Regions from separate parts of the Glutamicibacter sp. NPDC087583 genome, predicted to be linked through region 3. Evidence: riboswitches for the same ligand, from Rfam matches in the RefSeq annotation. Region 3 holds a riboswitch; each other region holds the start of a gene.

Region 1 (9,467 bases), on a different contig from region 3:
CGAAGTCGATGGTGCCGGCCGAGTAGTGCGCGCGCTCGTCTTCTGGCACGTCGAACTGGCGCAGGTTCTCTTCCTTGATGCCCAGATCCAGGAACCATGCCCAGCAATCCTTGACCCACTGGTCGAAGAAGGCGGGGGCATCTTCCGGAGCGGTGAAGAACTCGATTTCCATCTGCTCGAACTCGCGGGTGCGGAAGATGAAGTTGCCCGGGGTGATTTCGTTGCGGAAAGCCTTGCCGATCTGGCCGATGCCGAATGGCGGCTTCTTGCGCGAGGCGGTGAGCACGTTGGCGAAGTTCACGAAGATGCCCTGGGCGGTCTCCGGACGCATGTAGGCCAGGCCGGCTTCGGTATCCACTGGGCCCAGGAAGGTCTTCATCAGGCCGGAGAACATCTGCGGCTCGGTGAACTGGCCCTTGGTGCCGCAGTCAGGGCAGGCGATCTCGCTCATCCCGTCCTTGGCCGCACGGCCCTTCTTGGCCTCGAAAGCCTCGATCAGGTGGTCCTGGCGGTGGCGCTTGTGGCACTGGATGCATTCGACCAGCGGGTCGGTGAAGGTGGCCACGTGGCCCGATGCTTCCCAGACAGCCTTGGGCAAGATGATCGACGAGTCCAGGCCAACCATGTCCTCGCGGCCGCGAACGAAGTTCTGCCACCACTCGCGCTTGATGTTTTCCTTCAGTTCGGTGCCCAGGGGACCGTAATCCCATGCCGAACGGGAACCACCGTAGATTTCACCAGCCTGGAAAACGAATCCTCGACGCTTTGCGAGGGAAATAACCTGGTCTAGCTTGGACTGTGGCGCCATATCAACTCCAATGGGAATTACGAGGCCGCTGGTTGCGGTCCGTAGAAAAATACATACCTACCAAGGGTATCGTTTCCGCGGCCTGCAGACGAAGCCGAATCAGGTAACGCCGACGTGAACTTCCACGCCTTTGGCCGATTCTAACGATGCAGCGCGCTTATTTAGGGAAGAATGGAAGCCATGAGTGCCAACGAAGCTTTTGACCTAGAAATCCGCGACGAGTCCATCCGCTTGGGCCAGTTGCTCAAGCTTGCCTCCCTGGCCGAGGATGGCATCCACGCCAAGGAAATGATTTCCGACGGAATCGTCACCGTCAACGGAGAGGTGGACACCCGTCGCGGGGCGCAGATCCGCCCCGGCGACGTGGTGTGCGTGAATGGTGAATGCGTGAAGGTCACCGCGCAGCAGTAGTCAGCTTTTCCCCAGGACGACCCTGTTGAGGAACTCGGCCACATCCTGCAGTTCTTCCATGCACACCGAGTGGCCAATCTGCCGGTAGGTTTCACTGGCCAATTCGGTGTGCCCCGGAACCCACCCCAGGGTGTATTCGATCTTGTCCCGGGTGATCACCGGGTCAGCCAGGTCGCGGCCCCAGAACAGCGGCAGCGGCTTTTCTGCCAGCTTCGCGTCGTCGAATATATCCAAGGGCCCGGGATCCACTGCGAAGCCCGAGAGCCCGACGACGGCTTCAATGGAATCGGGCTGGTAGCGTGCCAATGAAGTGGCCATGGCCATGCCCTGGGAGAAACCGAGCAGGGTGATCGAGGAGTGCTGCTTTACCAGCGGTTCCAGCAATGCCCATAGCGCTTCGACGCTGCGTGCCACCGACTCGATGGAGTAGTCGATTTCCTGGGTCAGCGGGAACCAGCTGTACCCCGGGCCTGCTTGGAGCGGTGCGCGCACCGAGAGGTAAGTGAACTCTTCGGGCAGATGCTGCGAGAGCCCCATGAGGTCTTGTTCATTCGAGCCATAGCCGTGCAGGAACACCAGCAGCGGAGTTCCAAGGCGGGATTCGTCGTTACGGGAGATGATGGCCACTGGAGCCTGGTCCGGGATAGTCATAGTTCCCCAAGACTATCGAACAGGACCTCGCTAGCTCAGCGCTTCCGCGGCCCGATTCCATCAAGTCCCCGGCCACCGGCGATGGCAGCGCCCGGGTGCAGCAGAACTTCCCCGTAATCACCGTCGAATCTCCTGAAGGCGTTGGCCGGCACTATCCTGGAACCATGGTCTTCCAAGGCCTCGAAATCCAGTTGACATGTTACAAGATTATAAATCTTCAAAAAATTGCCTAGCTTTTCAAGTTTTTCGTGTTCAACTGGACCAAGGGCCTCACGGTCCTCCGGAACGCCGCTCTCGCCGGACGAGACAGCGACAGAGTTAGGAATAGGCGCCATGGACGAAATTGAATACAGCGAAGATATTCCGGGGCAGCTGCAAGAGGATCTCGATAGTTTCGGGTACATCGAACCGGACCCGGGAAGCGCTTCGTCCCTATTCGATAACGTGGACACCGTATTTTCAGTCGGCGCTCCCCTGTTCGCCATGCTCTTTATCGCCGTTATCGGATTGATCATCTTCGTAGCGGTGCGCAATTACCGCAAAGCCAAGAGCGCCGGTTTTGATCCGCTGACCCTGGAAACCGAACTGATGGCAAGAGCCGCTAATTCAGCTATGCTGGCGCCGGAAAAATCCCTTGAGGACAAGCTTGCCGAACTCGATTCCCTGCACTCGCGAGGAATCATTACCCGCGACGAGTACTTGCAGGCGCGCCGGGACGCTTTGAGCGACTAGCACGGCGGTTCATGGAATCATCCTCGGGAATGATTGACTATAAGTTACCCTTTGGTAACAATAGATTCGTGCCAAACGATTCTGCTTCTGAACCATCAACATCCGCCAATGCCCCACTGCATCCGTGGCGCCGCTATGTCGCCATTGGGGACTCGTTCACCGAGGGCATCGGCGACCCCGACCCGTCGAGCACCGGCCGCCACCTTGGCTGGGCCGACCGCTTGGCCCATGAGCTCAGCCGCACCGTCCCGGACTTCTCGTATGCCAATCTCGCCATTCGAGGCCGGCTGATTGGCCAGATCGTTGCCGAACAGCTCGATCCCTGCATTGACCTGAAGCCCGATCTGATCTCGCTCTGCGCAGGCGGCAACGACGTCCTGCGCCCGGGCGGGGATCCAGACAAGATTGCAGATATCCTCGACAATGCGGTAGCCAAGCTCACCGATACGGGTGCCACGCTCTTGCTCTTCACCGGGCCCGATATTCGCGATACCCCGGTTTTGGGAAGCATCCGAGGCAAGGTGGCGATCTACAACGAAAACGTGCGCACCGTAGCCGCCCGCCACGACGCCATCGTGGCGGACATGTGGGCCTTGCAGGAGTTGCACCAATCCCAGATGTGGGCACCGGATCGCCTGCACTTCTCCCCCGCCGGGCACCAGCGCATTGCCGCCATGGCACTGGACTCGCTGAACGTCGCGCATCCGCTGGACACCGAAATCGTTCCGGCCGTGGATGAACGCAGCTGGCGGGAAGCCCGCAAGGAGGATCTGCAGTGGGCGCGTGAGCATCTTGCTCCCTGGGTATTGCGCCGCCTGCGCCACCAGTCCTCCGGCGACGGCATCACCCCGAAGCGGCCCTCGGCCACGCCGTTTGCGCAGACCAAGCCAAACGACTCGCTCGGCGCCGGCGACAGCGCCAAGTAGTCACGAAAAGCCTGAAGCAGTTCCACCGATTACTGGCGGAACTGCTTCAGGCTTTGAAATCTTCCCGAGCCCCTTCCGGGGCTCAGTCTCCGAACACCAAGGTCCGAAGCACGCCGTCGAGCTGCGTGGCGTCGGTCAGGAATCCATCGTGGCCAATCGGCGAATCAATGTAGTGCACCGGTTTTGGCTTGGCCAGCGACGAGGCCAGCTTCACTGACTGCTCAGGAAAGTACAACCGGTCAGTGGTTACCGCGGCAACCACCACGTTGATCTTCGCCAGTCGCGCCAAGGCGGCTTCCAGGGATTCATGGCCGCGAGCCACATCATGGCTCATCAGCGCCTCGGTGAGCACCAGGTAGCTGTTGGCGTCGAAACGATTCACCAGCTTGCTGGCCTGATGGTCAAGATAGCTTTCCACCTGGTACCGCCCGCGAGGCCCCTCGAGCAGACCCGTCGGCTTCTCGCCATCCTGCGGGTTGCGCGAGAAACGGGTTTCAAGCTCGGCCTCGGAACGATAGGTGATGTGGGCCAGGCGGCGAGCCAAGCCAAGACCGGCGTCCGGGCGGGCATCGTTGCCGTAGTAGTCGCCATTGCAGAAGTGCGGGTCCAACCGGATGGATTGGGTTTGCACCTGTGCAAAGGCAATTTGCTCGGCAGTCGCCTGCGCGCTCGAGGCCATCACTACGAGATTCTTGACCTGGTCGGGGAACTCGACGGCGTATTCCAACGCGCGCGCACCGCCCATCGAACCGCCAATGACCGCATGCCAGGAATCAATTCCCAGTTTCTTGGCCAGCCGCGCTTCAAGGCGCACCGAGTCCTTGATGGTGACGAAGGGAAAGCTCGAACCGTAGGGCAGGCCCTGGTCGCCCAAGGACGAGGGGCCGGTGGAACCATTGCAACCACCCACCATGTTGATGGACACGACAAAGTACTCATTGGTGTCAACCGTGGCGCCGGGGCCTACGAGCTCTTCCCACCAGCCGGCGCTTTGCGAATCGCCTTGCGCAACGTGGGCGTCACCGGTGAGCGCATGCATCACCAGCACCGCGTTGGAGCCATCAGCTGCTAGCGTCCCCCACGTTTCATAGGCCAGCACCACGTCCGGAAGGAATCCACCGAATTCGAAGTGGTGCTCCCCCACGGACTTACGGCGCAAAATGCCGTCTTGCCCGCCGGCGAGCTCTTCGGCGCGCAGAGTATCTTCAGTAGTCACAATGGATGCCATGCCTAGAGGGTTTCCTGCAGTTCCTTGTTCTCGAGGGCTGCAACTGCTTGGAAGCCCAGTTCCAGATCGGCCAGAATATCCTTGATATTCTCCAGTCCAACGCTCAGCCGCACCAGTCCCGGGCTCACGCCGGCCGCAACCTGCTCAGCTTCGGAGAGCTGGGCGTGGGTGGTGGAGGCCGGGTGGATGACCAATGAGCGCACGTCGCCGATGTTCGCGACATTGGAGTGCAATACCAGTGCGTCCACGAAGGCCTGGCCGGCTTCCGAACCGCCCTCCAGTTCGAACGCGATGATCGAGCCGGCGCCCTGATCGCTGTACTTCTGCGCACGCTCATGCCAAGGCGAGGACTTCAGGCCTGCGTAGGCGACCTTCTGCACTTCCTCGCGGGCTTCGAGCCAGTTGGCAACTTCTACGGCATTCTGGCCGTGGCGTTCAATGCGCAGCGACAAGGTTTCCAGGCCCTGTGCGATCAAGAACGCGTTGAACGGCGCAACCGAGGAACCCAAATCGCGCAGCAACTGCACGCGGGCCTTGAGGATGTAGGCCAGATTGGCGCCCAGGATGCCGTTGACACCCAGGTCGCGGGCGAAGACCAGGCCGTTGTAGGACTCGTCCGGGGTGTTGAAGCCCGGGAAGCGGTCGGCGTCCTTGGCGAAGTCGAAGTTGCCCGAGTCCACGATGACACCGGCAATGGCACTGCCGTGTCCGCCGAGGAACTTGGTGGCTGAATGGATCACGATATCCGCGCCCCACTCGATCGGGCGGATCAAGTACGGGGTGGCCAGGGTGTTGTCCACCAGCAGCGGCACGCCAGCTTCGTGGGCGATCGCCGAGATGCCCTCGATGTCCAGGACGTCCTGTCGCGGATTGGAGATGGTTTCCCCGAAGAAGGCCTTGGTGTTCGGACGCACCGCGGCGCGCCAATCATCCAGGTTGTCCGGGTCGGAAACGAAGGTGACCTCGATGCCCAGGCGCTTGAGCGTGTGCTTGAGCAGGTTCTGGGTTCCGCCGTACAGGCTGGGGCTGGCCACCAGGTGGTCGCCGGCTTCGGCCAAATTCAAGATGGCGAAAGTGGTGGCAGCCTGTCCCGAGGAGAGCAGCAGTGCTCCAACGCCGCCCTCCAGGTCAGCGATGCGGGTTTCCACCGCGTCGGTGGTCGGGTTGCCGATACGGGTGTAGATCGGCTCCAGTTCCTGCAGCGCGAAACGTGCAGCAGCGCTCTGGGCGCTGGGGAAGACGAAAGAGGTGGTTTGGAAAATCGGGAGAGCCCGTGCCCCGGTCGTCGGATCCGGGGTCTGGCCGGAGTGGATCTGACGGGTTTCAAATGACCAGTTATTGCTCATGGTTTCCTCCAAATAGCGTTTCATGACTATGGGGGTACGCCACTGAAAAGACACCGACAGGAAGCACCATATCGTGACGACTTCCAGGGGTAACCCGCGCTTGTCCTTGATGCCTTGTGCGTTCAAGGGCCAGGTCTTCACCCGGGGCACCCCACCGCGGTTGGAGGGTTGCCGCCCAGTAAGCCGGGGCTTGTTACTGGGACTCATGACCTGGTACCAGTTTGCCCGAAAACCGAAGATTTTTGCAACGCAAGGGCTGGTGATTGGACTCAATCGGTCATATTTCGCGAATATTGCAGGTTCATCGCAGAGTATTCGATAGCATCACGGAACTTAGGTGTGCCTAAGTAGAGACTCGCATCACATGTTGTCATGATGGGCACATGATGAGGCTAGATCACGTAAGTTATGCATGCGGCCCGGACGGGCTGTTGCCAACCGCTGAAAGAATCTCCGAGTCCCTTGGACTGGAATTCGTCAAGGGCGGCGTGCATCCACGATTCGGAACACGCAATGTCATCTTCCCGCTCAAGCATGGCCAGTACCTGGAGGTGGTTGAAGTCCTGAACCACCCGGCCAGCGACAAGGCACCCTTCGGACAGGCGGTTCGCGCCCGTTCGGAGCTCGGCGGCGGCTGGATGGGCTGGTGCGTCTCGGTGGAGGATCTATCCAGTGCCGAGGACCGCTTGGGCCGCAAGTCGGTGCCGGGCAACCGGAAGTTCCCTGATGGCCGCGAACTGACCTGGCAGCAGATTGGCATCAAGGGCCTGATCGCCGATCCGCAGTGCCCGTACCTGATTTCCTGGGATGAAGGATCCGAGGAGCTGCATCCGTCCAAGGCGCTGGAACCTGCCGGCGCCATCAGCCAGATCTCCATCGCCGGCTCGCGTGAACGGGTGCTGGATTGGCTGGGCCAGCCGCAGAACGTCAATTTGGGCGCTGTCACCATGCAATATGAAGCGCCGAATGGCACTCCGGGCATCATGTCGGTTACCTTTGAGACCGAGTCCGGAACCGTGGTGCTGTAAACAGTTCCGCAGAGATCGCAAGTAGGCGGGGACAATGGCGTCCCCACCTACTTTCTTTTCCTTAAGGCCGGTCCAGCCGCTTCCCCAGGACCACGACGTGCTGATCTTCGAAGCCCAGTCGTTCATAGAAATCGATGACGGCAGAGTTCTCCCCGCGGACCATGAGCTGCACCTTGGGCACGCCGCGATCCCGCAGCCACAGGACAGCAGCATCCACCAGCGCCCTTCCCAGGCCGTTGCCCTGCCGGCACGGATCCACCGCAACATAGTAGAGCCAACCTCGGTGGCCATCATGGCCAACCATCGCAGTAGCCATGAGTTGATCGTTCTCAACGATGGACAGCACCGTGGAAGTAGGCTCGGCCAAAGCCCGTCGGGCGTCGGCGAGCGCATCATTCCACGGACGAGTCAGCCCAGTTGCTTCCCACAATTCAACTGCTTGGCGAAGGTCCTCCTCGCGCAGCACGGTAATCTGCATTGGCTCAGCTTACCGGCGCTACTGGCCGATTCCGATGGCCGGCCCGACCAAGGCGTATCCCACGAAGCCGATGGCATCGAGCAGGAAATGCGCGATGACCAGCGGCATCACCCGCCCGTACTTCTGGTATACCCAGCCGAAGACGACGCCCATGAGCATATTGCCGATCATCGGCCCCACCCCCTGGTACAGGTGGTAGCTGCCTCGGATCATCGCAGAACCAATAATGGTGCTCCACAGGCCCAGCTTCAATTTCTTGGCGTAGGTGAACAGGAATCCGAGCATCAGCACTTCTTCGAGGATTGCATGACGTGCAGCCGACAGCAGAAGCACTGGGACGCTCCACCAATAATCGCCAAGATTCGCTGCTGACAGTGCCGTGGTGACGCCCAGTGCCCGTCCAGCGGCATAGACGCCCAGCGTTCCCACTCCCATGGCCAAGAACATCCCCGCCCCGAGCAGTGCGTCCTTGCCCGGCTTGCGCATATCGAAACCGATGTCCCGGATGGTTCGTCCGGTCGTGCGCTTCATCAGGTAGAGCGCCAGCACGACGGGTACCAAGGCAAAGAAGATGTCCAGCAGCTGGTAGGAGAAATCAAAGAACTCGCGGGTGCTCAGCGGGTTGTTCAGCGATGTAGTCTGCTCGCGCAGTGGTGCTCGGGTGACCTTGTCGGCAAAGCTCAGCAGCGAGTAGACCGCGCTTTGTCCCAACGACAGGGCAAGAACCAAGACGATCTCGAATTTGAGGGTCTTGCGGGTTGCTGTCTGCTTAACTTGTTCAGCGTTCACGTTTCCGATCATAGGCTGATCTGGCTGTGCGCGTACTGAGCAGCCACGTGGCAAACCTGCGATAGCCTGAGGTTGAGACCACCAGCAAGCTGAACGAGAAGAGTGCGAGTGAGCCGTCCTGCCACCATTGGAGAACTGCAGATTGCCCGTCAGCTCTGCCCCGATCTTTCCTGGGAAGATGCGGCGGTGAACGAAGGCGGACAATTCCACAAGGTGGTCATTGGCAATCCGCAAGCGGTGATTCGCATGGCGCGCACGCCAGCGGCCACGGAGCAGATGCCCCGTTCCGTCAAGCTGCTTTCTTTGCTGGAGGGCCAGCTCAACTACCAGATTCCGGTGGCGGTCTCCGAGATCCTGCACGTCGACGGACTCAGCTCCGTGGCCATGTCTTTCATCCCCGGCAGCGCCCATGAACCGCATTACGGGGATCCGAAGGTGCTGGGACAGCTGGTCAAGGATTTGGCCGAGCTGCCGCTGGAGCCGATCAGCGAGCATCTGGCCAAACCGTTTTCATTCCGTGGCGAATGGACCCAGGCCAGGCAGCAGCAATGCTTCGATGCGCTGCCCGAGGAACTGCGAGGGCCTGCTACCGAGCTCTGGGCCCAGCTCGATATCCTGGCGCAGGTTCCTGCGGGCTTAGTCCATGGCGACTTGGCCGGCCACAACATGCACTGGATCGGCGAGAAACTGGTTGGCATCTTGGATTGGGATCTGGCCGCTGCGTGGGACCCGGCTTTGAACACCGCTTACCTGAGCCTGTGGCATGGATTGGAAATGGCGGATTTGATTGCTCCCAGCGCAGAGGAAGCATACCGGGCCAAAATCTGGTTGGGCCTGATGAGTCTTGAACGGCTATCGGATACGCTCTCGCGCACCGACAACCCGAAAATGGGCAAGCTCATGCGCAAGATTGGTCCGCGCATCCTCACCGCTGCGCAGACGGTAAGGAGGTGAGCTCCTCGCTAACCATTCATCCCGTCGCGACAGCATTCTCACCAACCAGAATCCGATATCGAACTGTAGCTTCCTAAGCGAGGAAAAATATGACCCTGAAAAACGCATTCGCTCTC
Region 2 (9,467 bases), on a different contig from region 3:
TCTAGGCCCTGGAAACGAGGGGAGCTGGCGCCGGGGCTGGGAAGGGTGGGATGTTTGCACACATTGGCTCTTTCGAACCCAGGCAAATATGGTCGTGTGCCCATAGGTATTCGGGGTCACTTTTCCTAGTATTGGCAGGATGATCGATCTTTGCGCCCGAAACCGGGGTGGCACGGTGGCATCTAGCCCAACGGGCAAAGCCTTGAGCGGCTTTGCCGACAGGGCTGGTCCACCCGTTGAGCCATTGCGGGCTGGACGCAGAGAACTACCGATATTGGCAAAGGAGCCAACCCGCCGTGTACGAACTGCTTGTTCTGCTGATCCTTGTTGTGGCCATCGTGATGGTCACAGCACGCCTGAAGATCAGCCCATTTCTCGCCCTCGTTGGCGCCGCTATCCTGGCGGCCTTCGCCTACCGGATTCCGCTGGCCGACGTGGCTTCGACGGTCACCACGGCCTTTGGCAGCACCATGGGAAATATCGGACTGGTGATCCTGTTCGGAACAATGATCGGTGTCATCCTGGAGAAATCCGGCGCCGCGATCTCCATGGCAGATGCGCTGATCAAGGTCCTCGGTACCCGGTTCCCCAACCTGACGCTATCGATTATCGGCTACATCGTTTCCATTCCGGTCTTCTGCGACTCGGGATACGTGGTGCTCAACTCGCTGCGCAAAGCCATCACCCTGCGTACCGGGGTCTCTGGGCTGGCAACTTCCATCGCCCTGATGACCGGCCTGTACGCGACCCACACCATGGTGCCTCCAACTCCGGGCCCGCTGGCCGCAGCCGAAAGCATCGGCGTTGCCGATAACCTGGGCTTGATCATCGCTGTCGGATTGCCCGTTGCGGCCATCTCGGCACTTGCCGGCTTGGCCTACGCCAGCCGCTTCAACAAGTCCCAATGGACCCCGTTGCCAAGCGACGACCACAATGACATCTCCGAACTCGACTATGAGCAGCTGCGTGCAAGCTTCGGAAAATTGCCCAGCCCGGCGCTGGCCTTCATGCCGATCCTGGTTCCGCTGGTGCTGATCTGTGCCGCATCCATTGCGAAGCTGCCCTCGCACCCGATTGGCGAAGGCGCTGCCTTGGAAATCCTTTCCTTCCTGGGGACGCCGGTTATTGCGCTGATCTTCGGCTTGATCTCATCGACTTTTCTTTTGAGCGGTGGCAGCAAGCTGGCGGTCTTCAATGAGCAGATGAACGAAGCTGTACGCACCGCTGCTCCGATCTTGCTGATCACCGGTGCCGGCGCCGGCTTCGGCGCGGTCCTGGCCGCGTCGGATCTGACCACGATTCTTTCGGATTCACTCAGCGGACTGGGCTTGGGCCTGGCTGTGCCATTCCTGATCGCCGCTGCACTGAAGTCCGCCCAGGGCTCGTCCACCGTCTCAATGGTGACCACTTCCGCGCTGGTCGCTCCGATGCTCGGCTCCCTGGGCTTGGGTTCGGAGCTGGGCATGGTGCTATCCGTATTGGCAGTAGGCGCCGGTGCGATGGTTGTCTCGCACGCCAACGACTCCTACTTCTGGGTCGTCTCGCAGCTCAGCCGCATTCCGGTGATCACCGCCTACAAGACCCTGAGCGTGGCTACCGCCATCCAGGGCACCGCGGGGTTCCTGACTGTACTGGTCCTGGGAGCCGTACTGCTTTAGCAGCACGCCTTCCAAGAAAGCAACGGATCGCGCCATCGGCAGATGGCGCGATCCGTTGCTTTAAGCAGTGCTGGATTAGCCCAGGCCTGCCGCCGGGAAGCTCCGCGCGGCCTTATTCGCTGTGGCAGTCGAGATCACCAGCAACGCGATGGCGGCCAGGTAGCCGGTTCCGGTCGCGGCGAAGGCGAAACCGAATTGGCCCAGCAGGCAGAGAACTGCTGCGCTGGCCAATGCCGCCCAACCGGCCCAGGAAGCCGCGGCAAGCAGGGGCGCAGCCTGCTGATGCCCGGCGAGCCAGGCCCCATCGCTGGCCAAGGTGTGGCGCGTCTTGATGCCGATCGCCGCATTGCGAGCGAGCTTCCGGTCCCGTGCCATCGGGGCGAGGAACGCTGCGACCAGCGTTATGCTCAGCAACCCGAACATGAAGGCAATCACGCCTGCTGGATCCACTTGCCGCCTCTTCTGCCGATTGATCTTGAATGGCCATTCTATGCGGTCGCATGGAAGTGCCCTGATCCACGCTGTGTTCCCAATCGATGCCTGCGGGAACGCTCTTGAGATCCAGTTCCGGCATGCCAATTGCGTCATGCGAAGGTCATATGACGTCTTATCCGCCCGTTTTCCGGCAGGGCGAAGGCGCGAAGATGACGTATTTTGTCCTGCTGTTCCTCCGCATGACAGCGCCCTTCCCGAGGACCTGCCAGTAATGCTTGACTCGGAGCACAACCCATCCAGAGCGGCTGAGAGACCTGGCTCCGAGATGCCGCAGCAAGCCTGCACTCCGCAGGTAGTGCTAACGCCAGGTTCGATGGATCCGCAGATTTTCTGCATCCTTCGGAATCCATAGCCCAAGAGGAGAACGAAGATGACTGTACTGGATACCCAATTGCCGCGCGTGCCCTACACCGGCACTGCTGATGAAGCTGAACTGGCTCATTGGCGCGACGTCGCCCAGCAAGTAGCTGACAAGCTGGCGGCTGACGCGCTCGAACGCGACCGAAAGAACGCCCAGCCTTTCGCCGAAGTGCAGCTGCTGCGCGAAGCCGGGTTGCTCAATCTCTTGGTGCCTGCAGAATTCGGCGGAGCCGGAGCCCATTGGGAAACGGCTTTCGAAGCGGTCCGCATACTGGCCGCAGCTGATGGCTCCATCTCGCAGTTGCTGGCTTACCACTACATCAACCAGTCCGGCATTGCGTTCTACGCCCCAGCAGAAGCGCAAGGGGCATGGTGGCAGCGCACCGTGGAAGGTGGCTGGCTCTGGGGCGATTCGGTGAATCCAGTTGATCCGGATTTGACGCTGAGCGCCGAAGGGGACGGCTACCGACTGAATGGAGCCAAGCGATTCTCCACGGGTTCCGGTGTTGGCGAGGTCATCGTCATCAACGCGCTGGTCCAGGGCGGAGAATACGACGGGCAGATTCTCGCGTTGGTTCTGCCACGCGATATCGATGGCTTGGAAATCGTTGACGACTGGGACTACCTGGGACAGCGGCTGAGCGCGTCGAATTCCTTGAAGTTCCACAACGTGCGGCTCGAAGCAGGGGACTTGCTGGGATTCGTCACCGATGAACCGGTCTCCACCCTGCTTACCCCCGGTATCCAGTTGGCCTTCGCCAACTTCTACCTGGGCATCGCCCAGGGAGCACTGGAGCGCGGCAAGCAGATCTTGCTGGGCCGCAAGAACGCCTGGCTGTTCTCGCAGGCAGAGACCTACTCGCAGGACCCGATCTTCCAGCGCACCGTCGGAGAGCTCAAAGCCCGCACCGCAGCAGTGGCGGCGCTGACCGAGAAGCTGGGCCGGAAATTCGATGCCCTGCTCTCGAAGGCCGGGGAAGTCACCCAGCCCGAACGAGCGGCGTTGGCCGTGGAAATTGCTGAAGCCAAGGTGGTCTCCACTGAGGTGGGAGTGGAGGTGGCGAACCGGATCTTCGAGGTGACCGGTTCATCTTCGACTGCGAACTCGGTGGGCCTGGACCTGTACTGGCGCAATGTGCGCACCCATTCGCTGCACGACCCAGTGGACTACAAGAAGATCGAGGTCGGCGCCTACTTCCTGCGCGGAGAGTCCCAGCCGCTCTCGCTGTACACCTAAGAAAACTTCTCCCGGATTGGACTGAACGATGACTGTACTTGCAACTGGCAATCGACTCGCAGGCCTCAAAAACCGCTTCGCACCGCTCTTCGCGCGCATTGCGCAGGGCGCAGCCGAACGCGACCGCACCGGCGAATTGCCCTACCAGCAGGTCGCGGACCTGGCCGCTGCCGGCTTTGGTGCGGTTCGGGTCCCGGAATCGCACGGGGGTGCCGGTGCTACGCTGCCCGAACTCTTCGAGCTCTTCGTGGATCTCGCGGCGGCGGATTCCAATATTGCCCAAGCGCTGCGCGCGCACTTCGCCTTCGTCGAGGACCGTCTGGTTGCGGCCCCCGGTCCGGGGCGCGACAAGTGGCTGGCCCGCTTCGTGGCGGGAGAACTGGTGGGCAACTCCTGGACCGAGGTCGGCACCGTCAAGGTCGGGGACGTGATCACCAAGGTCACCCCGGACGGCGAGGGAGGATTCAAGATCAACGGCACCAAGTACTACTCCACCGGCTCGATCTTCGCCGACTGGCTGGATACCTACGCAGAGCGCACCGACACCGGAAAGCGCGTGATCGCCGCAGTCAACCGCCACCAGCCCGGCGTCGAGCTGGCCGATGACTGGGATGGCTTCGGCCAGCGCACCACGGGTACCGGCACCTCCACCTTCACCGATGCGATTGTCGCCGAAGAAGACCTCATCGACTTCGATACGCGTTTCAAGTACCAGACAGCTTTCTACCAGCAGGTGCTGCTCGCTGTTCTGGCCGGCTCCGCCAAAGCAGCCGAGCGCGACTTCGCCGCCGAGCTGAAGGCGCGCAAGCGGACCTTCAGCCATGCCGCGGCCAATCTGGCGGCCGAAGACCCGCAGCTGCTGCAGGTGATCGGCGAGGTCTCCGCGGCGGCCTTCGCTGCCGCGGCAACGGTGGAACGAGTGTCGACGGCATTGCAGGGAGCCTATGAAACTGCGCAGGCGCTGCACACCGGCGAGGTGACCGGGGAAGAGGACGAAGCAGCCAACGATGCGGCAGAGCAGGCCAGCGCCCAGGCGCAGGTGGTGCTCACGCCATTGGTCCTCAACGCAATCACCCACGCTTTCGATGCGCTGGCCGCCAGCGCCACGAGCGTTACCAAGAACCTGGACCGGCACTGGCGCAATGCCCGTACCGCCGGCAACCACAACCCCTGGGTGTTCAAGGCGAGGTTGATTGGCGACCTGGCGGTCAATGGCACCGAGCTTCCGCGCGTGTGGGCGATTGGTGCATCAAAGTAGATTCCTTGGTCTTGCGAGCCCAGCATCCTTTGCCGGTGCTGGGCTCAAGGCCGTCGGCCCGGGGCAATTGATCGACCATCGTTCCAGTCGCCTGACGGATAGCTGCCGGCCTTGGCCCTAGCGCACCTGGGTAACCGTGCCACTTGCGATATGGAAGATATCCAAGTCGCGGGGCACGAAGAGGCCGCCAGAGAACTGTTTCGAAGCCCGCTGCCAAACTTCCATTCCAGATCCAGCGGGAACCAAATGATGCAGCGCCAAGTTCCGTGCTCCAGCCCGCTGGGCGATTCGACCTGCGTCTTCTGCGGTGGTGTGCGCGCGCCGATGATGTCCCATGCTCGCTTCCAGTTCGGAGGATGAAGCATGCGGGTAGCTACGAGCGATGGCCTCCAGATCAATAGCTTCATGGAACAGCAAGTCGCAGCCTTGGGACAGGCGCGCAAGATTTGCGCTTGGCGCTGTATCGCCGGAAACCACGACCGATCCATATCTCGAATCAAAGCGGAATGCGAATGCCGGAGCGATAGGTTGGTGCTGGACCAGGATAGCGCTAATTTTTACATGCCGATCAGCGTATATTTCAAAAGGCTCCATGTCCGGATGGTTGTTGTGGTTGGGGTGGAAGCCTGTGCTGGCGGGAATCTCGATATCTACGCCATGGAAAATATCCGAAATATCAGGTGCCGCCGAATCCCGTCGGCGATCGTTGAGATCTGTCGCATGGGCGCGCAGCAGCAAGTTGACCATGGCGTTGGTCCCGGGTGTGGGCGACTGCGGAAATATGGCTTCCGGCTCTTCGGCCGCTGTCTGCATCGAGGGCAGCACTCCTAGATCACCCGGTCCGAAAACAGGAACCTGCCGACCCTCGGTGCCGCGGAACCCAAGGCCGCCCAGGACCATGACAGAATTCAGGTCAATGACGTGGTCTGAATGCTGATGGGTAATGAAAATTCCGCGCAGGGCAGTGGGGTGAATCCCGATCTCAGCCAGGCCCAAACCGACGCCATGGCCGCAATCCACCAAGTAAGCGTGGCCGTCCACAACGATCGCGGTAGAAATTCCGCGACGGTGACCGGTTCCTGGATCCGGCCTCAATAGCGGGCCGCCAGCAGTTCCAAGCGCCACTGCATGCATTCCGGTCTTCATCACTGGCTTCATCTGTCTCCTGTAGACGGGTTATTTCATCGGCAAGCTGATGCCATCATCCGCGGAGGCAATGAAGTAGTCAAGGAATAATAGATTATTCGCCTCATAACATTTTCTAGTTGGCAGTGGTCCGCTGCCCGCTGGCTAGACTGGGCGGGTGATCAACTACACCCTGCGCCAGCTGCAGTACTTCGTCGCCGTCGCTGAACTCGGCTCCATCTCCGCCGCAGCGGAGCAGTGCCATATTTCCCAGGCAGCCATGTCCCAGTCCATGGACGAGCTGGAACGCGCCGTCGGCTCGCAGCTGCTGGTGCGCAGACGTGCCCGCGGCGTGGTGCTCACGGCTGTCGGCACCGACTTCCTGCTGGACTCGCGGGCCCTGGTGCGCCATGCCGAAGAAGTGCAGGACCAGATTGTCGAACGCCAGACCAAGCTCTCCGGCCCTTTGGTGATCGGCTGCTATTCCTCGCTGGCCGCTTTCTGGATCCCGGTGATCTGCGAACGCTTCACCAATGTGCACCCGGACTTGCAGGTCACCCTCGTGGAGGGGGACGGGGCCGACCTGCAGGAGCGCATGCTCAAGGGCCACCTGGATGCGGTGCTCACCCATACCCGCCACCTGCTGCCGCAGGTCTCTTCGCGTACGGTGATGTCGGGCCGGCCCTATGTGCTGGTGGGAGGAAATCACCGGCTGGCCGATCGCACCTCCGTCGCCTTGAGCGAACTGGCCGACGACGACTTCGTCTCCCTGGACATCCCCACGGTGCGCGATAACCAGCTGGTGAATCTTCGCATGTCGGGCTTGGACCCCAAGGTGCGGTGGAGTTCGCAGAGCTTCGAGGCGGTGCGCGGGATGGTGGCTCGGGGTTTGGGCTATACCGTTCTGGTGCAGCGCCCGCCGGTCAACCTGAGCTACGACGGCTTGCCGCTGTCGGTATTGGAGATCGAGGGCGAGGTTGGCGTGAGCGATATCTGCGTGGCCTACACCGCTTCGGACCGCCCTAGCTTGCGGCTGCGCGCGTTCTTGGATTTCTGCGAGGAAGCCGGAGCCGAGAAAGAGCGCAAGGCCGGTTAGAACCCGCAGGTTCCAACCGGCCCCGCGCTTTCGCCAGTCGGGAGGCTAGTGGCTCATTTCCTCGGCCTCGAGGTCGGCGTCGCGGCCTTCCTTGATGCCGCGCATGGCCAGGGCGGCGACGATGAACGCGGCGGCCCAAACGGCTCCGGCGATCCACAGCGATCCGCCGCCCAGCAGCACCAGGCCTGCAACGATCATCGGGGTGAAACCCGCGCCCACGGTGGAGGAGAGCTGGTAGACCAGCGAAGCGCCGGTGTAGCGGATGCGGGTTGGGAACAGCTCCGCGGTGAACGCGCCGAACGGCCCGAAGATGAAGGCCTGGATGATGCCGTTGGCCACGAACAGCGCGATGGCGAAGAGCCACAGCTGGCCCAGTTCCAGCATCCACATGATCGGCAGGGCGGCCACGGCGCCGGCGAGGATGCCGACCATCATGACCGGGCGGCGGCCCAGCTTGTCTGAATAGCGCGATGAAACCCAGATGCCCACCACGGTCAACGCGGCGCCAATGGCCTTGATGTTCAGCACCGCAGTGCGGTCCATGCCGACTTCCTCGACCACGTAGGAGATGGCCCAGACGGTCATCAGGCCCTGCACCGTGTAGGAGCTCATGCCCACCAGGGTTCCGCGGATGACGGACTTCGGGTACTTGGTGATGACCTCCATGAAGGGGGTCTTGCGCTCTTCTGCCTTGTTTTCCAACGCGAGGAACAGCGGGGACTCGGTGACCTTCAGCCGGATGACCAGCCCGATGCCCACCAGCGCGATGCTGATCAGGAACGGAATGCGCCAGCCCCAGGCCAGGAACTGCTCATTGGGCATGAGCGAGACGGCCGAGACTGCCAACGTGGCCATCACGGCGCCGGCCGGGCCGCCCATGTTCGCGAAGCTCGCCGCGAAGCCGCGGCGCTCCTTCGGCGCGTGCTCCAGTGCCATCAGCATGGCCCCGCCCCATTCGCCGCCCACGGCCAGGCCCTGGACGATGCGCAAGATGATCAGCGCGATCGGGGCCAGCATGCCGATCTGCGCGGTGGGAGGAAGCAGGCCGATCAGTGTCGAGGCACCGCCCATCATCGCCATCGAGGTGATCAGCACCCCCTTGCGGCCGATCTTGTCACCGAAGTGGCCGAACACGATGCCGCCCAGCGGGCGGGCCAGATAGCCCACGGCCAAGGTGGCAAAGGAAGCGAAGATGGCTACGCCCGGGGTCAGGCCCACGAAGAAGACCTTGTTGAAGACCAGCGAGGCCGCCGTGGCGTAGAGGATGAAATCGTAGAATTCGATTGCGCTGCCGATGAAGCTGGAAGCCAGGATCCGGCGCATCTGCGGGGATTTCAGCGAGGGAACCAACGCTTGTGCCTCCACGCCGTTGCCATTATTCAGGGTGCTGCTCATCGTACTGCCGCCATTTCACTGTTGACGCGGGAAAAGGATATCGTGTCCAGATCGTTGGGCACTAGGTAGTTGCCGGAGAATTTCGCGGCGTGGGCTTCCCAGACCTGCAAAGGCGTAGTTCCGGGGACCAGATGGTGCAGGGCCAGGGTGCTCGCCCCGGCCTGGTGCGCGATCTCGATCGCCTGCTCCGGCGAGGTGTGCGAGGCGCGGTGGTGGTCCATCGAAGCCTGGGCTTCCAAGGTGCCAACCGAACCGTAGGCGCGTTGCACCCAGTCGAAGTCGATGGCCTCATGAAGCAGCAGGTCGGTATCCCGGGCCAGGGCCACCAGGTTCTGGCAGGGCGCGGTGTCTCCGGAAATGGTCACCGAGCCTTCTGCGGTATCGAAGCGGAAGGCGAAGGCCGGAGCGATCGGCGGGTGCTTGACCAGTGTTGCGGTCACCGTGACCAGCTCGTCGCGGTAGATCTCGAACGGCGCGAAGCCCTTCGGTGTCGGGTTCTCGTTGGGGTGGTACCCGGTGCCGGCCGGAATCTCGATGTCCGAGGCGATGAAGTGGTCCAGCGGGGAGGGGCGCAGGGCGTCGATCACGCGGTCATTCAGGTCCGTGGCGTAGGCCTGCATCAGATGCTCGAACATCGAGGCAGTGCCCGGGGTCGGGTTCTGCGCGAAGACCGGCTGCGGGGCGGTCACTGCGCGCGGGGAGGCAGGTGGCAGGGCGCCGCGGTCGCCGGGGCCGATGATGGAAATCGGAGCCTTGCCGGCCGGCAGGGTGAACATTCCGAAGATGGCCAGCGAAGCCAGGTCGATGGTGTGATCGGAGTGCAAGTGCGTGAGGAAGATGCCG
Region 3 (9,467 bases):
GAAACGGCATTGCCCCAACGATCCACGACCGACAAATGGGTGGTGGAGATGTTTTCCGTATCCTGCTCTTCTACCGGTTCGCTGGTGGCAGCGGGGCATTGGCCATCATAGTTTTCAAGGTCGCCCGGAGCGACCGGCTTCGTTGCAGCCTGCTCCGGATCAATGGCGCAAGCACGATCCGTACCGAATAATTTGTCCGTCAGCGTCTGGGTCGGGACGTTGGTGAAAGCGGGGTCGCCGACGTACTTGCCGCGATCAGCGTAGGCGAGCGCAGTTGCCTCGAAATAATGATGCAAGGCATCGGGTGCTTCCATAGCTGGCAAATCGAACTCGCCCAGAATGTTCAGCGATTCGCCGATGGTCGTTCCGCCACTGGACGAAGGAGCCATGCCGAAGACGTCATAGCCCCGGTAGTCCACCTTAGTTGGTGCCTGCTCCACCACTTCGTAGCCGGCCAGGTCGGCAGTGCCCAGCTGCCCTGCGGGAACCGGGAGGGCGGTGTCTTCGCTCTTTGGCGGAGCCTGCACCGTTAGGGCGATTTCGGCAGCCAATTCGCCCTCATAGAATCCCTGGAGGCCTTGCTTGGCCAGCATCCGGTAGGTGTGTGCGAGATCCGGATTCTTGAAAATGCTCCCGACCTCCGGGGCATCTCCGCCGGGCAAGAACAATTCGCTCGTGGAGGTGAACGCGGCGAATCGTTCCTTGTTATCCAGGGTCTGTTCACGGAACGTCTCATCAATGACAAAGCCGCGTGAAGCGATCTGGGTTGCCGGCCGCAGAACCTGTTTCAGGTTCTGCGAACCCCAATTATCCAGTGCGCGCTGCCACGTGGCCAAGGTCCCGGGCACGCCCACGGACACGCCACTGGTGACCAGTTCCGGGGTGAAGTTATACGGCTCGCCGGTTTCAGGATCGATGAATGCATCATGCGCAATGCCTGCCGGTGCGGTTTCGCGGCCGTCGATGGTGCTGACCTTGCCCGACTTCGCATCGTAGTGCATGAAGTATCCGCCGCCGCCAATGCCTGCGCTATAGGGTTCGGTGACGCCCAGTGCCGCCGCGGTTGCCACAGCCGCATCGACAGCGTTGCCTCCCTTGCGCAGGATTTCGATGCCGGCAGCGGTGGCTTCCGGATCGACCGACGAGACTGCGCCTCCAGTGCCGATGGCGGTCGGGTCCTTCTGGGTGTGCCGTGGTTCGGCGCTCGCCGGAAGCGCTGAGAAAGCTCCCAGGCCCAAGGCGATGGCTGCCGCGCAGGCAACTGATCTTAAACGTACTCGTGGCATGCTTTGATCTCCTCTGCAGGTGGGGATGAAGTATGCGCAAATTTACGGGAGCGGGAACTCGCCGCGCGGTTGTGACACGCAGCACCATGGGTTTGCGCGGCAATTTCGGCATTGCCGCGCGAATATTCCGGGTTGTGACGCGTTAAAGCGGCGGGCAGGCACCGCGGCCTCGATCGCCGCCAATGCCTGCCCGCTGGAACCCTAGTGCACCTGGGCTACTTGTCCAGGTTGTCCTTGATGACTTTGCCCAAGGAAGCCGGGGCGCGGCCGATCAGCTGAGCCAGCTCCCCGGAGTCCACTTCCAGCGCTCCTTCTCGAATGCGCATGTCGGTATCGACGAGGATGTGCGCGAACGGTCCGGGGACGCCGGCATCAGCGTAGATCTTTTCCAGTTGCCCTGGATCCATTTCCTGGTAGGCGATGTCCTGGCCGGCGGCAGCGCCAACCGCGCCAGCAAGCTGGGCGAGGGTGAATGGCTTATCGCTGCCCAGCTCGTAGATCCTGCCGTTCTGGTCCTCCTCGGAAAGCAGCACGGCCGCAGCGGCATCCGCATAGTCTGCACGGGCGGCAGCGCTGATCTTGCCATCGCCGGCGGCACCGAGCACCGTGCCGCTGTTGAGGTAGCCCATCAGCTGGTCGGTGTAGTTCTCGATGTACCATCCATTGCGCAACAGCACGTAGTCGATGCCGGATCCGGCCAGCAGCCGTTCGGTGGCGATGTGCTCGTCGGCGAGCTTCATGCCGCCGGACAGGGCGTTGGCAATTGAGGTGTAGGCGATCAGCGAGACATCCACGTGCTTGGCCGCGTTGATGACGTTCTCATGCTGGGCAACGCGCTGGCCCACCTCGCTGGCCGAAATCAGCAGCAGCTTGTCTATGCCTTCGAGTGCGGACACGAGAGTTGGCTGGGCGTTGTAATCGGCAACGCGGGTTTCCAGGCCTTTGCCTGCCAGTGGTTCCAGCTTCTGCTCGGAGCGGCCAATGGCGACCAGATCAGCGGCATTCGCCCCGCGCGCAAGCAGCGCGTCGATGACTAGATTTCCAAGCTGTCCGGTGGCACCGGTAATTGCGATCTTCATGGGGTCCTCTCGTTGGTCTGCATCTGCTACAACCGGCGAGGACGTGAGGTAATTCCCGGAACCATCGAATGGGAATGCCGATTAAGCAAGGATTCGCATGGATCTGTCCACAGTTGGCGTCACAAAGCGTTTTATGTCCGGCGCATTGCATTTTATGACGCGCAGCATGACGTGTATCGGCTGTTTCAGGACGCGTTCTGCGACTTCATGACCCCTGCTTACGTAACGCTTGTCTGCTGAATTCAGGGGTTGCAGACTTGAACTGTTCGGCCGGTACAGCCGGACACCCCATCCAGAGCGACCGAGAGACCTGGCTCGTTGAAGTCGCAGCAACCACCCGTAAACGGGAGCGGTGCTAAGGCCAGGACCGATGGAGATTGCTAAATTTCTCAACGGTCTGCCGGAAGAAACTCGCCGTGGGTAGTCCCGGAATCAAGGCAGAACGTACAGGGAATCTATGCGTAATCCTCGGGGCACCAACCGAGAGGACATCTGTAACCATGCGTACAGCACATTTTGGCCTGAAGGCCACTGCAATCCTTGCCGTTCTGGGCTTGTCACTCACTGCATGCGGAAACAACGCCAATACTACTGGCGCCGCTGAAGCAGCAGCCGATCCAGGGGAACCAGTAGAAGGCGGTACCTTCACTTTTGCTGAAGTTACCCCCATCAACAATTGGCAGACTCAGGCAGCGCGTTTCTATGAGAAGGCCAACGTACTGAATTCCGTCCTTGATCGCCTGACCTACTACGACGTGGAAGCTGGCAAGCTGGTTGGCTGGATCGCCAGCGGATTCGAAGCCAACGATGCCAAGACCGAGTTCACGTTCACCATTCGCGACGGAGTCACCTTCTCAGACGGATCCAAACTGGATGCCAAAGCCGTGAAACTGAACCTGGACGCGCTGGGTCAGGGCATCAAGGAAGCTCAGATTGCACCGAACGTTGACTTTGCCGCCTACAAGTCGGCAGAGGTCGTTGGGGACAACAAGGTCAAGGTCACGCTCAAGCGTCCGGATGCCAATTTCCTTCGGGCGACTTCTTCAGTAACTGCTGGATTGGTGTCCCCGAAAACCCTTGAACTGGATAACGCCGCGCAGTCCTCGATCTCCAAGATTGTTGGTTCCGGACCGTTTGTCTTTGAATCGGAAAAGCCTGATGAAGAAGTGGTTTTCACCAGCCGCGATGACTACGCTTGGGCACCAGAATCTGCCTCTAACCAGGGCGATGCATACCTGGATACCTTGGTTATCAAATACCTTCCTGAGGTAGCTAGCCGTGCCGGGGCAGTTCAGTCCGCGCAGGTAGATCTCGTCCGAGGCTTGCAACCGGTGGATGAACAAGTGCTGGGTACCAACGGTGGCAAGGTGTTAGCTGCTGAAGGCGTAGACCTGACCACCAACCACGCAGCAGTACGTGTTGGCTCGGGAAAGCTTGAAGACGTCAAAGTCCGCCAAGCGCTGCAGATTGCAATCGACCGCCAGGCCATTAAGGAAACCGTTCTCTCGGATAGCTACGTCATCTCCGGATCGATCCTGAACCATAAGGCTCCAGGTTTCGTAGACCTATCTTCCGAACTGGCGTACAACCCAGAAAAGGCCAAGCAATTATTGGATGAAGCCGGTTGGAAGCCGGGCGCGGATGGCATTCGCGAGAAGGACGGAAAGAAACTGGAAGTAACGGTCTCCACCTCCAATAACTCCGTGGTCATCAAGCCAGCGTTCGAACTGATTGAACAGCAATGGCGAGAGATTGGCGTCCAGCTGGTCAACCGCGCGGCGGACAATACTTTCCTGACCAACGCGCTTGTCGACGACAAAGTGGAGTTCTTCGGCACCCGCCAGTTCGCATACGGCGGACTGGGCCCGGTCTACGCAACTGCGAACAACAATCAGACACTTCGCGCCGATCCTGAACTGAACAAGCTTTTCGCCGAAGAGCAGTCAGCAACCACCGAAGAAGAGCACCTGAAGTTGGTGGAAGAAGAACAGCGTACCCTGGTGCTTGACCAAGCCTTGACCTTGATTCTTTGGGACGAAGTTCAGGTCTATGGGGCCAATAACTCCGCCAACGTTGAATTCACTTCCGGTACCGCACCAATCTTCCAAGGTGCTTGGAAGAACGACGGCTAGGAACCGAGCTCATGGGCATTTACATCGCAAAACGATTGGGACAGGCAATATTGGTCATTTGGCTGGCCTACACGGCGGTTTTCATCGCTGTGCAGGCCTTGCCGAATGACCCGGTCACGATCTTCCTGAGCACTGACTCAGCCGCGGATCCGGCCACCATTGCACAGATGAAGGCGTACTACGGATACGACCAGCCGGTCTTCGTGCAGTACTTCACGCAGCTGCTGGGATTGCTTCGCGGAGATCTCGGATATTCCTTGTCCAGCGGTTCGGAAGTAGCGAATCGAATCGGTGAAGTAGCTGGATCCACCCTGATTCTGGCTGGCAGCGCATTCGTTTTGTCGGTGGTATTCGCCCTGATCATCGCCTCAGCGGCGAGCCTGTCCAAGGGCGAAAAACTGCGCAAGACGCTGCTGAATCTGCCACCGCTAATGGTGTCCATTCCTGTTTTCTGGTTGGGCCTGGTGCTCCTGCAGCTGCTGGCAGTGCAGCTCGGAGTGATGTCACTGTTCCCGGACGGCTCATTCATGTCGCTGGCAGTGCCTATCTTCGTACTCGCCGTGCACCTGAGCGCTCCGATCGCCCAGGTGCTAATCAAAAGCGTGCAGGAAGTTAATAGGCAGCCATTCATCGACGTGCTGAGAGCCAAAGGCGCCAGCGAAGCGTGGATCTTCTACAGGCACACCTTGAAGAACGCGGCCCCTGCCGCACTAGCCATTGCGGGTATCACCATTGGCGCTCTGCTTGCTGGTTCGGTTATCACGGAGACGGTGTTTTCGCGTGCAGGATTAGGCCAGCTGATCTTGCAGTCAGTTACCGCGCAGGATATCCCATTGGTCCAAGGACTGGTGCTTCTGACAGCCATTGTCTTCACGGGGGTCAACTTGCTGGTAGATCTCATCCACCCTCAGATTGATCCGCGAATCGTCGCTTCGACAAGCAGGTCAACCCGCTCGCTGGTTGCATAAGGAAAGAAGGACTAATGACTCTCTTGACCAAGCACATTGGATCAGTGGCCAATGAAGATCAGCGCCAAGTTCCAACCAGCACTGTAACCAGTCAACGTAATCCAGCAGTACGCTGGTTAGCTGCCTGGTGGGTTCTCATTCCGCTGTTCTTATTTGCGGCGTGGGCTTTCTTCCCTTCGTTCTTTACTGGACAAGACCCAATTACGGGTGTGCCGGCTGACAAACTGCTAGCGCCAAATGCGGAGCACCTGTTCGGAACAGATCATCTGGGGCGTGACGTATACAGCCGAGTTGTCTACGGAACTCACCAGACACTGCTGACCGCCGGTCTGGCTTGCTTGGTTGGAAGCGTAGTGGGTTCGGTCCTCGGACTGCTGGCGGCGACCGCCGGACGGTTCGCAGACACCGTTGCAATGCGCTTTGTCGATGTTGTCCTGGCAGTTCCTGCCTTCCTGATCGCGCTGATTCTGGTTACCGCAACTGAACCGGGACCGCTGTCCTTGGGCCTAGGTGTGGGTATCGCTTCGATCGCGGCATTCGCTCGCCTCGTGCGCACTGAAGTGCTCAGGGTCCGATCACGCGATTTCGTGCAGGCGGCCTTGATGAGCGGCGGCAAATACTTCACTGTGCTACGTCGCCACATCATCCCGCACATCATCGGTCCGGTTCTCTCCTTGCTGGCTGTAGATCTGGGTGCTGCGATTCTTGCAATTTCCGGTTTGGGGTTCCTGGGCTTCGGCTCGCCACCGCCGACCCCTGAATGGGGACTGCTGATTTCCGAAGGACGCCAGTATCTTTCGGTGGCATGGTGGCTGACCACTTTGCCGGGATTGGTTATCGTGGCGGCGGTAATGCTGACAGCAGTACTGGGACGTGCCATCAACAAGGCATTCCGCTTCTAGCCCTACTCTTTGATGAACGGACAAGACCATGAACGCAACGAACGACGCTTCTTCAGCAGCGATCCGCATTGAAGATCTAACGGTCCAGTACGACCAGGGCACAGTAGCTGCTGACAATATCAATTTGGAAGTCCCCGCGGGGCAGATCATTGCCATTGTTGGTGAATCCGGCTCGGGCAAATCCACCCTGGCCAAGACACTCATCGGTTTATTGCCGCAAAGCGCGAAGGTCAAGGGAAGCGTGCGTTTCGGCGGTACAGAAGTCACTAATCTTTCCATGGCCGATTGGCGTGCGATTCGTGGCGCAGGCATTGGATTAGTTCCACAGGATCCTGGTGCTTCTCTGGATCCGGTGAAGACCATTGGCTCTCAGATCATTGAAGTCTTCCGTTTGCATCCGTCACGTTCAGTTCCCAAGGCGCAATGGCGTTCCAAGGCAATTGAGCTGATGGAGAGCGTTGATATCGACCGTGCGGAAAGCCGACTGGACCAATACCCGCACGAACTCTCTGGTGGCCTGAAGCAGCGCGTGCTGATTGCGATTGCCTTTGCCTTGAACCCTCAGCTGCTCATCGCTGATGAACCAACCAGCGCCTTGGACGTCACCGTGCAACGCACGGTATTGGAAGTTTTCGTGTCACTGGCACGCCAGAGGGGAACCACAGTCCTCTTTGTCACCCATGATCTTGCTGTTGCGACTGACATTGCGGACCGCGTACTGGTGATGAATTCTGGCCGGATCCTGGAGGACCGCAGCGTTCCAGCGTTGGTAGCGCAAAGCACCGAACCATATACCAAGGCACTGCTCGATCAGGCCTATGCGCATCAGGATCGACAGCAACCTTCAGACTCGGAGGATATGGCAATCACTGTGGATGGCCTCAGCAAGGTCTTCGGCAAAGGCCGCGACGAACACCAAGTTCTTTCCAACGTCAGTTTTGAAGTGCAGCGAGGCACCACGTTCTCGCTGGTCGGCGAATCGGGTTCAGGAAAATCCACTACAGCCAAAATCATCATGGGAATGCACCCAGCCACCGAAGGTTCGGTGTTGGTCAACGGAAAAGAAGTTGCCGGCATCAGCGGCAAGCAGCGCTATGATCTGTGGCGGGAAGCGCAATTGGTCTACCAGAACCCTGACTCGGCACTTGACCCCCGCCAGGCAATCGGCTCGATCATCGCTGAGCCAATGGTCAACTACCGCCTGGGTGATAGCGCTTGGCGTGCGAAGCGTACAGCGCAGCTGATGGAACAAGTGAACCTTCCTGAACAGCTGGTTGGCAGACGTCCGGGTGAACTTTCCGGAGGCCAGCGCCAGCGGGTAGCTATAGCCCGTGCTCTAGCTAGCGGCGCAAAAGTTCTGGTTCTTGATGAAGCATTGAGTGCATTGGATGTACTGACCCAGGAACAGATCCTTGAATTGCTCGACCAGCTGCAACGTGAAGAGCAACTGACCTATCTGTTCATCTCCCACGACCTGCATGTAGTGGAACGGATTAGTCACCGCGTCGGCGTGATGTGCCGAGGGCAAATCGTCGAGTCGGGCACTGTCGAAGAGGTCTACTCCAACCCCCAGCATGAGTACACCAGAACGCTGCTTGCGGCGAATCCCGGCAACGTACTTCGCGAACTGGCCGGCACGCGCAGCGCCTAGCCATTCCAAACCATTTCCCAGATCATAAAGGAGCAACCATGAGCGCTGAAGCCTTGGCAATTTTCCGCCCTTCGTCCCAGCAGCATACCGAAGCGGCTTACCAGGAACTGCTGGCACACTTCAACGAAGTGTTCACCCGTGTCGCGCAGGGCGCTACCGAACGCGAGCAGCAGCGCATCCTGCCTTTCGAGCAGGTGCAGTGGCTCAAGGATGCCGGTTTCACCACGCTGCGTGTGCCAGAAAGCCATGGCGGTTCGCCTATCAGCCACGAGCATCTGTTCCGCTTGCTGATCGAGCTGGCCGCGGCGGACTCGAATGTAGCGCACCTGCTGCGCAGCCACTTCTCCTTCGTCGAAACCATCTCCCTGCAGCCGGCAGAGTTCCAGGACCGCTGGTTCCCGCGGGTGCTTGCCGGGGAAATCTTCGGCAACGCTGCGACCGAGCGTGGCGGCAATGCCCTTGGCACCACCAATACCAAGCTGGTCCAGACCGGGCAAGGCTGGGTGCTGCGCGGCGAGAAGTACTACACCACTGGCTCGATCTTCGCCGATTGGGTAGTGGTCATGGCGACCACCGACGGGATTGAGGGGCGCCAATACGCCATCGTCGATCGCCATGCCGAGGGCGTGGAGATCCTTGACGACTGGGATGGCTTCGGCCAGCCGCTGACCGGTACCGGCACCGCGATATTCACTGACGTTGCGGTGGAAGAAGCCAATATCATTCAGCGCAAGATAGCTTCCACCCTCGAACCTGCCTTCTTCCAGCTGTGCCTGCTCGCCGTACTGGCAGGTATCGGCAAGGGGGCCCGCAATGCCGCAGCAGGCATCGTTGCCAACCGCACGCGAACCTTCAACACCGGCTCCGGCGCGCTGTTCAAGGATGACGCGCAGATCCAGGAACTTGTCGGCCGTTTGGCGGCCAATGTCTTCGCTGCAGAGAGCATCGTGGTCACCGCAGCCCGGGAACTGGATTCGGCGCTCGACGAGGATCTGGGCTTGGACCCGCAAGCGGCCTACCTGCGCGCAGAGCTTGCCGTCCAGCAAGCCCACGTGGCCACGCCGAAGCTGGTCCTGGACGCCACCAGCGAGCTCTTCGACGTCACCGGGGCCTCGGCGATTTCGACCTCCAAGTCGCTGGACCGCTTCTGGCGCAATGCCCGCACGGTGGCCACCCACAATCCGGTGGCCTTCAAGGCACGCTCGGTGGGGGACTACTTCATCAACGGCAGCATTCCTACTGGTTTGAACTCGATCGGCGAAGCAAAGGCAGGAAAATAATCATGGGTACTTTCAACGAACGCCCGCGCTTGCTGCTTTCGGCCTTCTTGATGAACACCTCCAGCCATATCCTTGGCGGAATGTGGCGCCACCCCGAAGCGCAGCAGCATCGGTTCCATGAACTGGGCCTATGGGTTGACCTGGCCAAGAAGCTGGAAGAGGCAAAGTT

What was found. Region 3 has a riboswitch for S-adenosylmethionine ahead of ACIOU9_RS15690 (ABC transporter substrate-binding protein). Riboswitches for the same ligand answer to the same signal wherever they lie in the genome.
Region 1: it holds a riboswitch for S-adenosylmethionine, as region 3 does, so the genes downstream of both, ACIOU9_RS07375 (bifunctional o-acetylhomoserine/o-acetylserine sulfhydrylase) here and ACIOU9_RS15690 (ABC transporter substrate-binding protein) in region 3, are expected to answer to the same signal.
Region 2: it holds a riboswitch for S-adenosylmethionine, as region 3 does, so the genes downstream of both, ACIOU9_RS12860 (acyl-CoA dehydrogenase family protein) here and ACIOU9_RS15690 (ABC transporter substrate-binding protein) in region 3, are expected to answer to the same signal.

The regions. Positions count from the first base shown of each region.
Region 1 covers NZ_JBIUWY010000002.1:252,615-262,081, forward strand. Annotated here, with positions in the region: gene ACIOU9_RS07345 (glycine--tRNA ligase) at 1-808, opposite strand, end outside; gene ACIOU9_RS07350 (RNA-binding S4 domain-containing protein) at 989-1,219, shown strand; gene ACIOU9_RS07355 (alpha/beta hydrolase) at 1,220-1,870, opposite strand; gene ACIOU9_RS07360 (SHOCT domain-containing protein) at 2,204-2,602, shown strand; gene ACIOU9_RS07365 (SGNH/GDSL hydrolase family protein) at 2,671-3,528, shown strand; gene ACIOU9_RS07370 (homoserine O-acetyltransferase) at 3,611-4,756, opposite strand; gene ACIOU9_RS07375 (bifunctional o-acetylhomoserine/o-acetylserine sulfhydrylase) at 4,759-6,102, opposite strand; SAM riboswitch class IV at 6,194-6,313, opposite strand; gene ACIOU9_RS07380 (VOC family protein) at 6,486-7,130, shown strand; gene ACIOU9_RS07385 (GNAT family acetyltransferase) at 7,192-7,608, opposite strand; gene ACIOU9_RS07390 (CPBP family intramembrane glutamic endopeptidase) at 7,627-8,409, opposite strand; gene ACIOU9_RS07395 (phosphotransferase family protein) at 8,506-9,351, shown strand; gene ACIOU9_RS07400 (hypothetical protein) at 9,441-9,467, shown strand, end outside.
Region 2 covers NZ_JBIUWY010000004.1:294,771-304,237, forward strand. Annotated here, with positions in the region: gene ACIOU9_RS12845 (CdaR family transcriptional regulator) at 1-5, shown strand, start outside; gene ACIOU9_RS12850 (GntP family permease) at 297-1,658, shown strand; gene ACIOU9_RS12855 (SdpI family protein) at 1,734-2,108, opposite strand; SAM riboswitch class I at 2,383-2,473, shown strand; gene ACIOU9_RS12860 (acyl-CoA dehydrogenase family protein) at 2,524-3,750, shown strand; gene ACIOU9_RS12865 (acyl-CoA dehydrogenase family protein) at 3,779-5,008, shown strand; gene ACIOU9_RS12870 (MBL fold metallo-hydrolase) at 5,126-6,166, opposite strand; gene ACIOU9_RS12875 (LysR substrate-binding domain-containing protein) at 6,312-7,229, shown strand; gene ACIOU9_RS12880 (MFS transporter) at 7,275-8,624, opposite strand; gene ACIOU9_RS12885 (MBL fold metallo-hydrolase) at 8,621-9,467, opposite strand, start outside.
Region 3 covers NZ_JBIUWY010000007.1:101,630-111,096, forward strand. Annotated here, with positions in the region: gene ggt (gamma-glutamyltransferase) at 1-1,286, opposite strand, end outside; gene ACIOU9_RS15685 (NAD(P)H-binding protein) at 1,502-2,365, opposite strand; SAM riboswitch class I at 2,651-2,742, shown strand; gene ACIOU9_RS15690 (ABC transporter substrate-binding protein) at 2,866-4,497, shown strand; gene ACIOU9_RS15695 (ABC transporter permease) at 4,509-5,465, shown strand; gene ACIOU9_RS15700 (ABC transporter permease) at 5,480-6,367, shown strand; gene ACIOU9_RS15705 (ABC transporter ATP-binding protein) at 6,396-8,018, shown strand; gene ACIOU9_RS15710 (acyl-CoA dehydrogenase family protein) at 8,057-9,298, shown strand; gene ACIOU9_RS15715 (NtaA/DmoA family FMN-dependent monooxygenase) at 9,301-9,467, shown strand, end outside.